DNA from 4 places in the Bacteroides sp. AM16-24 genome. Region 3 is predicted to be linked to each of the others. Evidence: riboswitches for the same ligand, from Rfam matches in the RefSeq annotation. Region 3 holds a riboswitch; each other region holds the start of a gene.
The links. Region 3 has a riboswitch for cobalamin ahead of DW182_RS01210 (GNAT family N-acetyltransferase). Riboswitches for the same ligand answer to the same signal wherever they lie in the genome.
Positions count from the first base shown of each region.

Region 1 (3,624 bases), on a different contig from region 3:
TAAAGAAAGCGAAGAACCAACTCCGGCAATTGAAGGAGTTGATTCTTCGCTTTCTTTATAAATAGCATAACAAATCACAGTTTCGTAATTTTCCCCATAAATAGAATTGCTCCCGTACTCTTTTCCTTAATCACGAAAGCAAAAGGACGGTCTACATAGAAAGAAATAGGAGTAGATGGTCCAACGGAAGTTTCAAACATTCCACCAACTGTAACAGCTGCTGCTTCAGTACCTTCCTCATCTACATTTACATAAGTAAATTGCTGCAAAAGACCAATATACAACTCGGCAGCCGACATTTTTGAGAAATCAGCCTTATAACCATCAAAGGCATCCTTCATCCCCATAGCAACCATATCTTCTATGAGCATCTTGTTATACTCCACTTTAAAACGGGGAAGTTTAACCTGCAATTGCCTGCTCGACAAAGCTGCATTCCATTCCTTCCAGTTTTCATAAGTCAATTCGGACAAACTCTCATCCAAAGTCTTATCCACGGCAGGCAATAAGAGCACCATACTGAAAGCTTCGTTGCCATACGGCAATTCTGCGATAGAGAATGCTGAGTTCTGGACATAATTAAACGTTTCTGTCTGATTCATCATATTCACTTTCTGCTCAGCACCATCAGAATTAGTAAAATTTTCCTGGCGAGTATCCGATTTTTGGAATTGACTCTTCCAAATGCCTTTGAAGTAGAGTGCGTTAATCAAATACATACGCGCATCTTCCGGTATTCTCTGTATAACCTCTTTTATACAATTATTCGTCTGCTCAGCGCACCACCGGTTAATCACATCCTTCGCTGTGGGAGATGTGAAATCAAGTTCCTGTACCTGGGCATCATACATCTTCTTATTCACATCCACAAAAGAATCGTAAACTTTAAAACCTTGTTTTACCCAAATAGAATTGGCGATTCCTAATTGAGTGGTATTATCTAAATCCAATAAAGCTGAAGTTAATTTTTGATTATAATTATTCAGATCATCAAGAGAGAAAGAATCGGCAGGAAATCCCAATACGTCCTGCATTTCAGTAAGCGTATTGCCCGAAGCTCCGTTAGTAATCATTGATAAGCAAAATGATGCACTCAATGGAGACACAAAGACATTCGGCTTTTCCTTTTCGGTACTGCACACCTGATCGAAGAAACGGAAAGCAAAGTCTGTACCTTTGTCCATTAAAGCTTGTTCCGCACGGGTGAGATTGATGTCTTGACGTGGTTTAGGTTCCGGTTGAGGAGGAGTCTCATCATTTTGACAAGCTGCAAGGATACTGAGTAGGCTTAGCGCAGCAATAGTTTTCTTTAGCATAAGCATTATAGTATTAGTTTTCTATTAAGTTACTCTGTTAGAATAAATGCATAAATTTATAAAATACTGCACCACATTACAAATTAAACATAAATCTTTCTTATCTTTGCTCCCGGTTTTGTTGGAGTATGCCTTTCGGTATACTCCATGAAAAGGGAATTGGGTGTGACTCCCAAACAGTCCCGCTGCTGTGATCTCCTATTGCAGGATTTGCCAATCACCTGTGCCACTGCCAATATTCGTATGGTGGGAAGGCGGTAAATCCGGAGTAAGTCAGAAGACCTGCAAAACCGATCATTTCTTATGCCTTCGAGGAAAGGGCATGAGGTGTATCTATTTTTATAGCTTTCTATATATGATAAAAGATAATCTATGTCGGTACATCTGGCTACGGTTTTATTTGTTTTGCTTTGTATGTTGGCTTTGCGCCAGCCTGCAAGCACAACAGGTGGGAGACTCCATTACAGGAAAAGTACATGCAATTCCGGAAGTGGGGATAAAAGGTCGGCGTGTACCACCGGCTCTCTCAGCAACCGCCCCGCTCCAACAGATGAAGAAAACTGATATGGAACGTTTGGGAGTATCGGATGTGGCCGATGCAGTTCGCCATTTCTCGGGAGTCAGCGTTAAGGATTATGGTGGAGTTGGTGGATTAAAGACTGTTTCTGTACGCAGTTTGGGAGCGCAACATACAGCAGTCAGCTATGACGGAGTGACTGTCAGTGATTGTCAGTCAGGGCAGGTAGATATCTCCCGTTTTTCGTTAGACAATGTTTCTGAACTGGCACTCAGCATTGGGCAGAGTGATAATATTTACCAGACAGCAAAGATGTTTGCCTCTGCCGGTGCTTTAAGTATCGAAACCGCACGTCCGGACTTTAGTGACAGACCTTTCCGGTTGCTTGCAAATATGAAAACCGGTTCTTACGGGCTTGCTAATCCTTCTTTATTTTATGCTCAAAAATTAAGTAACCGTTTCAGTCTTTCTGCCCATGCTGATTATTTACGAGCAGACGGCAATTATCCTTTCAAAATGTGGAATGGGAATAAACTGATTGACTCCAAACGAAACAATAGTGATATAGAGACTTATCGGGCAGAATTAAATTTGTTTGTAACTCTGAATGAGAAACAGGATTTGAAAGCCAAAGTTTATCTCTTTGATTCGGAAAGAGGGTTACCCGGCGGAGTAATTTATGACAATCCGTATGCTGCCGAAAGACTATATGACCGTAATTACTTCGGCCAATTGAAGTATGAGAATCGGTTCTCTGAGAAATGGAAACTACAAGCAAGTGGAAAATTTAACTTCAGCTGGAACCGGGACTATAATAATGAATCTTCCGGTATTACAGACAATCGTTTCCGCCAGACTGAGACTTACTTATCCGCTACCCTATGGAACGAACCGGTGAAAGGGTTATCTTTCTCATTAGCACAGGATTTCGCCTATAACTATTTGTCAACGACTTTACAGAACAATCAATATCCGGAACGTTTCACCTATTTAACAGCAATAGCCACACACTATAAAAGCAACCGATTTTCTGCTACCGCTTCCCTGCTGAATACTTATATTACAGAGAATGTACGGACAGGAAAAGCTGCTGCAGACCGTAAACGCCTTTCCCCCGCTGTCAGTCTGTCGTGGAAACCATTTGATTTTGGTCTACGTTTCAGAGCTTCATACAAAGATATCTTCCGTACACCGACATTCAATGATTTGTATTATCTGGTAATTGGCAACCATAATTTAAAGCCTGAAGTTACCCGGCAATTCAATGTAGGTACAACGTGGAGTTCTACTTCATTGGAATTTATCGACTATCTAAGCCTTTCAGTAGATGCTTATTATAATCGGGTGAAAGATAAAATTGTGGCAGTACCCACTATGTTTATCTGGAAGATGATGAATTTAGGTAAAGTCGAAACCATTGGTACGGATATTAACCTGGCAATTGAAAAAGAATTAGCAGAACATTATAAGTTATATCTCACAGGAACTTACAACTTCATGCAAGCGGAAGATATTACTGACCGTAATTCTAAAATATGGCGGAATCAGATTATATATACTCCGAAGCATTCAGGTTCAGGAAGTCTGACTTTTGAGAATCCGTATGTCAACCTGACTTATAACATATTGTACGCTTCGGAACGCTATTCAATTGCCCAGAACATTCCGGAAAATCGTATTAAATCTTACACTGACCACAGTATATCACTCTCGCATACCTTTAAATGGAAGAAGCAGTCACTACGCATACAGCTGGATGCCTTGAACCTAAGTGATAAGAACTACGAAATA
Region 1 covers NZ_QRKI01000015.1:109,817-113,440, reverse strand. Annotated here, with positions in the region: gene DW182_RS16665 (serpin family protein) at 75-1,316, opposite strand; cobalamin riboswitch at 1,418-1,621, shown strand; gene DW182_RS16660 (TonB-dependent siderophore receptor) at 1,672-3,624, shown strand, end outside.
Region 1: linked by a shared signal. The riboswitch ahead of DW182_RS16660 (TonB-dependent siderophore receptor) and the one ahead of DW182_RS01210 (GNAT family N-acetyltransferase) in region 3 are both predicted to bind cobalamin.

Region 2 (3,624 bases), on a different contig from region 3:
TTTGTCCCATTTGGCATGTTTCACACCTACATTTTCAGCCGGTATCATTTCGCAGTTAAAGAGTATATCTTTCGTTCGATATTTCTTATTGTATTTTTCAACTATTCCCAGAATCTCCTGCACAAAAGCTTCATATTTAGGATTATCGTTGATTTCAATTCCCATGAATTGAGCGGCTTCCACCAGCCCGTTTACACCGATTGTCAGATATTGGCGTCCCATATTGATGTATCCGGCATCGAATAAAGGCAACATTCCTTTGCTTTGCAGATGCTTTAGGTTTTCGTTATAGGCCAGTTGTACTTTGTGTACCAGATCTACTACCTCTTCAAGGAAGAAATGATAAAGCAATCCGGATTTCACTGCATGCTGGATGCAACGGTTCAGGTTGATAGTCAACACGCTTTTTGATCCGGTAGATACGCCGCCTGCTCCCAGGGTGTAACTAAATCCGTTATCCTGTATTTCATTACGCAAGCGGCAACAGCTACTTAACGAGTCGGCATTATCACTCATATATGTAAAGAAAGAGTGCCCTTCCGCATACATTTCGGCCGTGAAGTCACCGTATTCCTTATCCAATACATCTCCGTCTTTGGTCAGCAAAGCCATTGTTTCTACGGGGAAGGTAAGAATGGCTTTGGTACGTTCCTTATTGAACCACTTCATGAAGCGCTTTTGCAACCAGCTCAATGATTCCCAATGGGGAGCGTTTCCGTCCGGGAAGACAAAATGCTCGAAAAGGCTGTTGAAATAATATTGATCATAGTAAGCCACATTCCAGAATACTGCCTGAAAATTCCGTGCCCCCGTAGGTTGATTGATGGAATATACGATCTGTTCAAAACAATCGGTGATTATTTTATCTATGGTTCTTTGTTTGGAGGAAAGGTCGGCAAGTTGTTCCGGATGTTTATAGTAATCTTCTCCGTATTCTTTTTCTATGAAATAATTCATATACATCAGAAATTCCGGTGTGGCGCAGGCGCCGCTGAGCATACTCGATACGATAAATACCATATTGATGAATCCTCCGCAGAAAGACTTCAGATTGGTGGGTGCCGTGGAGTTACCGCCTACGGATGCGGTTCCGCTGATCAGCCACGGATACATGGTGATGCTTGCGCAATAATTGGCAAGATTGGTTTCATCATTCTTGTATATGAAGTGTTGGTTCAGCAATTCGATGTAGCGGTCTGAAAGTTCCTTGCCGTACATGTCCTTCAGGCGGTCAGTCAGCAAACGGCGGTTCAGACGGATGAAGTTCGATTTGGGGAGTTCGCCTATCAGTGTGGCTATATTTTTATTTTCCACATTGGCGTTAGCGTCATACTTGCTACCGGTGGCAGGGTTGGAGGCATCGCAGTAATCCATTAGAAAACGGAGCTTGTCACGTACTTCCCGGTCTTCCAGATGTTTCTGTCTGTATAGCATGAACGCTTTTGCTACACTGTAATAGTGTTCAGCCATCAGTGCCACTTCTACTTGGTTCTGTATATCTTCTACACTGGTTCCATCACTGATGTTCACGCGGCTGAGTATGTTGGTGATCACATCTTGTGTGGCAAAACTGCCGACAGATAAAAATGCTTTACTAATTGCGTTCTTGATCTTATCAAGTGAAAACGCTTCTTTTTTCCCATCTCTTTTGACGATGAAAGTCTCCGAATTGATCATACCTGTAATTTAAGATTTAACAAATAAATATTCCTTGTTTAGTTAGCTATACTAAATCAAACGGCAAAATAAGGAGAGTAAGTAATAAAATGAATCTTGGAGGATACACTCTATTGCTTTTCACCCGAAAGCCTGAATGATTACAGATATCGGCAGGTCTTCTGACTTGTTTCCGTTGTGGCGCCTTCCCGGTCTTTGCAGGACCAGTGGCTAAAGAATGCCACAATCTTTTCTCCACATGGTAGGGAGATGAAACTTACAGCTACGGGGATAGTCCCTGATTTTCACAGGATTCCCTTTTAATTCCGTTTCACGCTTGCGGTGATTTGGAAACCGTTATCGCTGACAAAGTTAGAAATAAAATCTATAATCCAACGGATGATAGAAAAAAATATTCCCTGCTTATATTTTTTGTTTTAAAAAGCATCTCCAATGATAATTTCCACTATCTTTGCCCCGAATTGGTTTCGGATGAACATTTCTTTCATTTGGATTAAAAGGGAATCGGGTGTAAATCCCGGACAGTCCCGCTGCTGTGAAGCTCCATAACTTTCTTGATAAATACTTTAGCCACTGGCTGTGAATTGGAGGCCGGGAAGGAATCAGAGAGGGAGTCAGTCAGAAGACCTGCCATTCGTTAAAGTCTGTTGCTACTCGTGGGATTAGGGGAACAGTACGAACGTATAATTGTTTTAATTTAATTAATGCGAAAGGGATGCCTATGAAAAAGGTATGTCCGCGTTGTGGTGCAACCTTTGAGTGTATGCACGATCGGATTTTGTCATGCCATTGCGCTACGGTACGACTGAATGAGCAGCAACGTGCTTATTTGCAAAAGAATTATCCGGGCTGTTTATGTCATGACTGTCTGACGGCAGTCAAAGAGGGTATTGTTATGGATGTATGTGATGCACCCCTTTGCGATAAACAAGAAGAACAATGATTAAAAAAGTATTGATTGCCAATAGAGGCGAGATTGCTGTACGTGTAATGCGTTCCTGCAAAGAGATGGGAATACGTACAGTAGCTGTCTATTCGGAAGCGGATCGTGCAGCAAAACACGTCATGTATGCCGATGAAGCCTGTTTGATAGGTCCGGCAGCTTCCAGAGACAGTTATTTGAATATAGAGAATATAATTCGTGCTGCCCGGCAGCATGAAGCGGATGCCATCCATCCCGGATATGGTTTCTTATCTGAAAATGCCGACTTTGCCCGTCGTTGCAAAGAAGAAGGCATTATTTTTATCGGGCCTTCTGCCGAAACAATGGAAGCGATGGGTGATAAAATCTCAGCCCGTAAACACATGATTGCAGCCGGAGTACCGGTAGTTCCCGGTACGGAACAACCCTTGCAGAGTGCCGGGGAGGCTGTGATGATATGTAATAAGATCGGCTATCCCGTGATGCTGAAAGCCTCTATGGGTGGTGGTGGAAAAGGTATGCGACTGATACATAGTGAGGATGAAGTGGTTGAGGCTTACAATACCGCCCGCTCGGAGTCTATGTCTGCTTTTGGTGACGATACGGTATATCTGGAGAAATTTGTGGAGGAACCCCATCATATTGAATTTCAGGTATTGGGTGATAATCATGGCAATGTGATTCATTTATTCGATCGCGAATGTTCTGTTCAGCGTAGAAATCAAAAAATTGTGGAGGAAAGTCCATCTCCCTTCCTCACTCCGGAATTACGCAGAGAGATGGGAGAGAAGGCTGTGGCTGCCGCCAAAGCAGTGAACTATTCGGGTGCAGGTACTATCGAATTTCTGGTGGATAAGCACCGTCATTTCTATTTCCTGGAAATGAACACCCGTTTGCAAGTGGAACATCCCATTACCGAAGAAGTGGTGGGTGTGGACTTAGTGAAAGAACAGATCATGATTGCAGCCGGTTATCCGTTGCATCTTAAACAGGAAGATTTGTTTCAGCGGGGACATGCTATCGAA
Region 2 covers NZ_QRKI01000010.1:17,600-21,223, forward strand. Annotated here, with positions in the region: gene nrdD (anaerobic ribonucleoside-triphosphate reductase) at 1-1,677, opposite strand, end outside; cobalamin riboswitch at 1,811-2,030, opposite strand; cobalamin riboswitch at 2,123-2,327, shown strand; gene DW182_RS12610 (cysteine-rich CWC family protein) at 2,393-2,620, shown strand; gene accC (acetyl-CoA carboxylase biotin carboxylase subunit) at 2,617-3,624, shown strand, end outside.
Region 2: linked by a shared signal. The riboswitch ahead of nrdD (anaerobic ribonucleoside-triphosphate reductase) and the one ahead of DW182_RS01210 (GNAT family N-acetyltransferase) in region 3 are both predicted to bind cobalamin.

Region 3 (3,624 bases):
AAACAGATATGCAATCCGCCTTCCCGCACAACGAACTGGGAGAGATTTCACAGCATATCATCCAGATATACAAGCGACTGCGTGAAACCAAAGAGGCGCTATACATTGAGCGGGAGAAGTTGATCACCCACTTACAAACCTCACATGAAGGATTGGGCGTATTCAATAAGGACAAGAAAGAAATCCTGGTCAACAACCTGTTCACACAATACAGCAATCTGATTTCAGACTCCAACCTGCAAACAACAGAGGAAATATTCTCCATCAGTGAGTTCCAGAAAATCACGGATTTCATCAACAAAGCTCCCAAGCGTCCGGGCAAGGAAGAAAAGCGTATGTCTATCAGCATCAATAAGAATGGACGTATGTTTATTGTGGAATGTATTATATTCCAGGATTTAAGCTTCGAGATATCCATCAATGACATCACTCAGGAAGAAGAGCAGATCCGCCTGAAACGCCAGTTGACGCAGAACATCGCACATGAACTGAAAACCCCGGTCAGCAGTATACAGGGCTATTTGGAAACCATCGTCAACAATGAAAACATCTCCCGGGAGAAGATGCAGACATTCATAGAGCGATGTTATGCCCAAAGCAACCGGTTAAGCCGACTGCTACGCGACATCTCCGTATTAACGCGTATGGACGAAGCCGCCAACATGATCGACATGGAGAAAGTAGACATCAGCCTGTTGGTAGGCAATATCGTAAACGAGGTATCCCTGGAACTGGAAGAAAAGCATATCACCGTAGTCAACTCCCTAAAACCGAAGATACAACTACGGGGAAATTACTCCCTGCTATACTCCATTTTCCGCAACCTGATGGACAATGCCATTGCTTATGCAGGCACGGATATACGCATCAACATCAGCTGTTTCCGCGAGGACGAGAACTTCTACTACTTTAGTTTTGCCGATACCGGCGTGGGCGTCTCTCCCGAACATCTGAACCGCTTATTCGAACGCTTCTACCGGGTAGATAAAGGACGCTCACGCAAACTGGGCGGTACAGGATTGGGATTGGCTATCGTAAAGAACTCGGTAATCATCCATGGAGGTACCATTTCGGCCAAGAACAACCAGGGGGGCGGATTAGAATTCGTATTCACCCTGGCAAAGGAAAAGTAAGAAACGGTTTGCACTAATCACTTTTTTCCTTATCTTTGCGATGCATTGGTTTACTGTCTTTGTTCAGAGACGGTAATTAAAAGGGAATCAGGTGCAAGTCCTGAACAGTCCCGCTGCTGTAAGTTTCATGATAGGTTGCAGGCAAACTACCAATAGCCACTGGAAGTCCGCTTCCGGGAAGGCGCCTGGCAACAGAAACAAGTCAGAAGACCTGCCATGCACTGTTTTTATCACTGCTTTCGAGGAAAAAGCGTTGAGTCTAAATGAAACGGGCAAATCGTCCCCTCATTTCATTCATCCACTCGGCTTCAAAGAAAGTAAGGAACAATAAACTCTGCCAAGTTTATTTGAATGGTGTCCGGTCGAAGGGATTTCGCCCGGACATTTTATTCTGTAACTTTCCCAAAACAAATTTCATCATCCGCGTGTTATACATACAGTAAACAATCAATACGAAGAGTTATGGAAGCAGATTATAAACTGATCGACAATGAAGAACGTCACCAATATGAGTTCCATGTCGATCAATATACTCCAAAGATTGAGTATATAAAATCAACGAATGGGGAGATTTACCTGACACACACCGAAGTACCCACTCAACTGGGTGGTAAAGGCATCGGCAGCCAGTTAGTAGAAAAAGCATTAAAAGATATAGAAAAACAAGGACTTAGATTAGTACCTCTCTGCCCGTTTGTAGCGGGATACATTCACAAACATCCCGAATGGAAAAGATTTGTAATGAAAGGTATTCACATTCAATAATAAATAGTTATGAATATAAAGAAAGAATATACGAACGGGGAAGTGACCATCATCTGGCAACCCGGCCTGTGCCAACATGCAGGCATTTGTACCAAGACCCTTCCGAATGTATATCATCCGAAAGAAAAACCGTGGATAACGGCTGAAAATGCAACGACGGAAGAATTGATCGCTCAAATCAAGAAATGCCCGTCAGGAGCATTAAGTTACAGAATGAATAACGAGAAAGAAGATAAATAAAAGAAATGAGGTTACCCCTTCAATATATGAATCCGGGTAACCTCATTTGTATTATGAAAAAGAAAGTAGTTATGTACGTTCCAATTGAACAGTGAAATGACGCATCAGGGGAGCCTCCCAAGTAATACGGACTCCATTAGTAATACTTTCACGACGGTCGAAAACATTCTTCAACGCTACTGCTATCACATTCATGTGATTATCCGTATATACGCGACGGGGAATAGCAAGACGCAATAAATCCAGCCCGGTAAAACGGTTCTCACGAGTAACCGGATCACGGTCTGCCAGGATATAACCGATTTCACATCCTCTGATACCGGCTTCAAGATACAATTCAACCGTTAGAGTCTGTGCCGGGAATTCATTCTTCGGCACATGCGTCAGTACCTTCGTTGCATCCACAAAAATGGCATGTCCACCTGCTGGACGCTGATAAGGAATACCGTATTCATCCAACTTCTTTGCCAGATATTCTACCTGACGGATGCGGGTTTCCAGATTATCAAATTCCGTATTCTCATCCAGTCCTGTGGCAAGTGCATTCATGTCACGACCATTCATACCACCGTAAGTAAGATACCCTTCATATTGCACGCAAAAGCCTTTGGCACCTTCGTACCAATCTTTTTTTCGTGTAGCAATGAAGCCTCCCATATTGACGATACCATCCTTCTTGGCACTCATAGTCATACCATCTGCCAGTTCGAACATCTCTTTCGTAATTTCCTTGATTGTTTTACCGCTATAGCCATCTTCACGCATTTTGATGAAGTAAGCATTTTCCGCAAAACGTGCGGAGTCAAATAATACAGGTTTATGATACTTATCCGCAAGAGCACGGACTTCACGAAGGTTCTGCATGGATACGGGCTGTCCGCCGGCCGTGTTGTTCGTAATGGTAACGATGATAAACGGTATACGGTCAGCATGCTCCTGCAATGCTTTTTCCAATTTCACAGGATCGACATTGCCTTTAAAAGGTATTTCCAACTGAGTATTTTTCGCTTCATCGATGGTGCAATCCAAAGCAATGGCCTTCCGGCCCTCGATATGCCCCTTGGTGGTATCAAAGTGAGAGTTACCCGGAACAATATCTCCCTCATGTACCAGGTAAGAGAAAAGCACATTCTCGGCTGCACGTCCCTGATGAGTGGGAATGACATATTCAAAACCAGTCAGACGGGTGATCACTTCTTTCAGGTTGAAGAAGGAGGAAGCACCTGCATAACTTTCGTCGCCCAACATCATCGCTGCCCATTGGCGATCGCTCATTGCTCCCGTACCGGAGTCGGTTATCAAATCGATATATACTTGCTCGGATTTCAGCTGGAACACATTGTAATGGGCTTCTTTCAGCCACTGCTCACGTTCCTGGCGGGTACTCTTCCGAATGGGTTCCACCATTTTAATTTTCCAAGACTCTGCAAAAGGTAATTCCATAGTGCTTGCTTATTATTTTGACATTTAGTTAACAAAAAGACCC
Region 3 covers NZ_QRKI01000001.1:309,603-313,226, reverse strand. Annotated here, with positions in the region: gene DW182_RS01220 (cell wall metabolism sensor histidine kinase WalK) at 1-1,133, shown strand, start outside; cobalamin riboswitch at 1,163-1,367, shown strand; gene DW182_RS01210 (GNAT family N-acetyltransferase) at 1,596-1,898, shown strand; gene DW182_RS01205 ((4Fe-4S)-binding protein) at 1,908-2,138, shown strand; gene DW182_RS01200 (tryptophanase) at 2,208-3,581, opposite strand.

Region 4 (3,624 bases), on a different contig from region 3:
TCACTACCTTCTCCGTCTGCGGATCAATACACTTTAACAGGATAGCAGTAAGTTTGCCTTTATCACGTTCGTTCATCAAAGCCCATATCTTGCCATTTTTGTCTTTCAGCAATTTACAGGTTTTAGTGACTTCCTCATTATAGACTTCTTCTATCATGCGGCTTCCTTCCAGAGTAATATTGTCCAGATCGAACACATAAACCCCTTTTGCTGTAATACCCAAAAGTTTATGTTCAGACACTTCCATATATTCTACCCATTTTCTGATAACGATATATTCCAAGGGAGTACCATAAGGAGGCACGGTACGAATCCGTACCAGCTGGCTGGGCAAATCAACACCGGAGACATTGTTACTTAAAAGATCGGAAACGATAGCAGTAGTATCCGATATAGCCACAATCTGACGTGGTAATCCTGCCTGTGTATAAAGTATCGTACCTTCGGATTCGAAAGTCTTGGAATTTACAATCTCGATTTTCTTAGAATTGTTCAAAGCGATGAAGTACTTCCCATTAATCATCGTAATAGATTGTGCTACATCCCCTAACGGTCGGTTATTCACAACACGAAAGACATCGGGACTCACCATCCCGTTACGGTACAATACAGATATAGCTCCCATATTCGTACCTATTCTTCCCTCGTTCAAAACAATAGCTTCGATATTACCCTCGCCCACTCCGGCAGGAAAATCATCCTCATATTCGCAGGCGGATAATGATACCATTAGCACTGCACAACATAACCTCAAAATGCGTTTCTTCTGCATACACACAATTATTTTCCGTTATGTTTCGAGGTACGAAGTCAGAGCAATGACCTCTCATATCTATAACAATATGAGTTGAAGCAATGTGAATCTCTTAAGTTCCTTTTCCCCCGAAACTGTAGATTGCAAACTTTGCAGGCAGGTCTTCTGACTCGCTTCCTCTCCGGAAGTCCTTCCCATCCTATACGGACAGTGGACAAGTGTAGAATTTATCCGAAAAGTTTAATGAAGCTCACAGCAGTGGGTCTGTTCAGGAGTTTCACCTGATTCCCTTTTCACCTCGTTTGATAAGATATATCACGAAGCACCCGAAAGCCGGATTCTTAAATCCGAGTGCAAAGATAGACATTATAAATCATGCAAGGAAGAATATTCTAAAAAAAAAGAAAATGAATTTAATGTTTTATTCTCTCTTATAAGTTTGCTTGGTTCAGTACTCAAGGCTTTATGAATAGGCCCCGTATATTCATTATATCTGAGTCTTATTTACTCCGTGTCTTCTCCGTATCTATACGCTTGGACTTGATACGGAGTTGGTACGGCTTTGACACGGAGTTGGTATGAAGCAGACTTGCAAGAATCCCTTCCTGACAGATTTCACAAATCTATTCCTCAAAAAAAGAGGAAGAAACGTTTGCCTGTTCCAAATAAAAGAAGTACTTTTGTGCCCGATTATTCCGCACCGGGTTCGACAAAGTGCTTTCTAAGTGATTAGAGACCACCCGACGGAGCTAACTTATACATTATATATAAGAAATGTACGCAATTGTAGAAATCAACGGTCAGCAATTTAAAGCAGAAGCTGGCAAAAAGCTGTTTGTACACCACATCCAGAATGCAGAAAACGGTACAACAGTAGAATTTGACAAAGTTCTTTTGGTAGACAAAGAAGGTGCTATCACCGTAGGTGCTCCCACCGTAGAAGGTGCAAAAGTAGTTTGCCAAATTGTATCAAGCCTGGTAAAAGGTGACAAAGTTCTCATTTTCCACAAGAAAAGAAGAAAAGGTCATCGCAAGTTGAACGGTCACCGTCAACAATTCACAGAGTTAACAATCACAGAAGTAGTAGCTTAATCAATTTAAAACAGTAAGAAGAAATGGCACATAAAAAAGGTGTCGGTAGTTCTAAGAACGGCCGCGAATCACAGAGCAAGAGATTAGGCGTTAAGATATTTGGTGGCGAAGTTTGCAAAGCTGGTAACATCATCGTTCGTCAAAGAGGTACTGAATTCCACCCGGGTAACAACATCGGTATGGGTAAAGACCACACTCTTTTCGCTTTAGTAGACGGAACTGTACAGTTCAAAGTAACCAAGGAAGACAGACGTTATGTATCTGTAATCCCCGCTGAAAGCGCAGAAGCGTAAGTTTCAGAATAAAAAATAAAGAAAAGGGATGTAATCCAATGGATTGCATCCCTTTCTTTTTATAGCAAAAACAACACCTTATTTGTTTTTTACTTATCTTTGTGCTCTCAAATCAAGATTTTAATCAAAACAAAGTATCAAGATATGCTTACCATCAAACAAATTACAGAAAACACCGACGCGGTGATCCGCGGACTGGAAAAGAAGCATTTCAAAAATGCTAAAGAGACAATAGACCAAGTAATTGCCTTTAACGACAAAAGACGTAGCACACAGTCTGTATTAGATAATAACCTCTCTGAAGTGAACTCTATTTCCAAATCTATCGGACAACTGATAAAGGAAGGGAAAAAAGAGGAAGCTGAAACTGCCAAAAGTCGTGTAGCCGAGCTAAAAGAAACTAACAAGACTCTGCAAGCCGAAATGGACCAGGCTGCTGAAGATATGCAGAATCTGCTCTACACCATTCCTAATATACCTTATGATGAAGTACCCGAAGGTGTGGGCGCCGAGGATAATGTAGTAGAGAAAATGGGTGGCATGGAAACCGAACTTCCCAAAGATGCACTACCTCATTGGGAACTGACGAAGAAATATGATTTGATTGACTTCGACTTAGGCGTAAAGATCACAGGAGCCGGATTCCCGGTTTACAAAGGAAAAGGTGCACAGTTGCAACGCGCACTGATCAACTTCTTCCTGGACGAAGCCCGCAAGGCTGGCTATCTGGAAATCATGCCTCCGACAGTGGTAAATGCAGCTTCCGGTTACGGAACAGGCCAGTTGCCCGATAAGGAAGGACAGATGTACCATTGCGAAGTAGACGATTTATATCTCATTCCAACAGCTGAAGTACCTGTAACAAATATCTATCGCGACGTGATTCTGGAAGAGAAACAACTTCCTATCAAAAACTGCGCTTACACGCAGTGTTTCCGTCGCGAAGCCGGATCTTACGGTAAAGATGTGCGCGGTTTGAATCGTCTGCACGAATTTTCCAAAGTAGAATTGGTACGCATTGACAAGCCGGAACATTCCAAACAGTCTCACAAAGAGATGCTGGATCATGTAGAAGGATTGCTGCAGAAACTGGAATTACCCTATCGTATCCTTCGCCTGTGTGGCGGTGATATGAGCTTTACCGCTGCTCTCTGCTTCGACTTCGAAGTTTATTCAGAGGCACAGAAACGTTGGCTGGAAGTAAGTTCCGTTTCTAACTTCGATACTTATCAGGCTAATCGCTTGAAATGCCGTTACCGCAGTGGAGAAAAGAAAACAGAGCTTTGCCATACATTGAACGGATCTGCATTGGCATTACCACGCATCGTTGCCGCTTTACTGGAAAATAATCAGACACCGGAAGGCATCCGTATTCCAAAGGCACTGGTGCCGTATACGGGTTTTGAAATGATTGACTAAAAATAACTGCGTTATTCTGGCGGGTAAATCATAATTCGCTCTTACACAGGTAACCTCAGACGTTTA
Region 4 covers NZ_QRKI01000018.1:68,746-72,369, reverse strand. Annotated here, with positions in the region: gene DW182_RS18070 (DUF5074 domain-containing protein) at 1-772, opposite strand, end outside; cobalamin riboswitch at 892-1,099, opposite strand; gene rplU (50S ribosomal protein L21) at 1,529-1,846, shown strand; gene rpmA (50S ribosomal protein L27) at 1,870-2,139, shown strand; gene serS (serine--tRNA ligase) at 2,284-3,558, shown strand.
Region 4: linked by a shared signal. The riboswitch ahead of DW182_RS18070 (DUF5074 domain-containing protein) and the one ahead of DW182_RS01210 (GNAT family N-acetyltransferase) in region 3 are both predicted to bind cobalamin.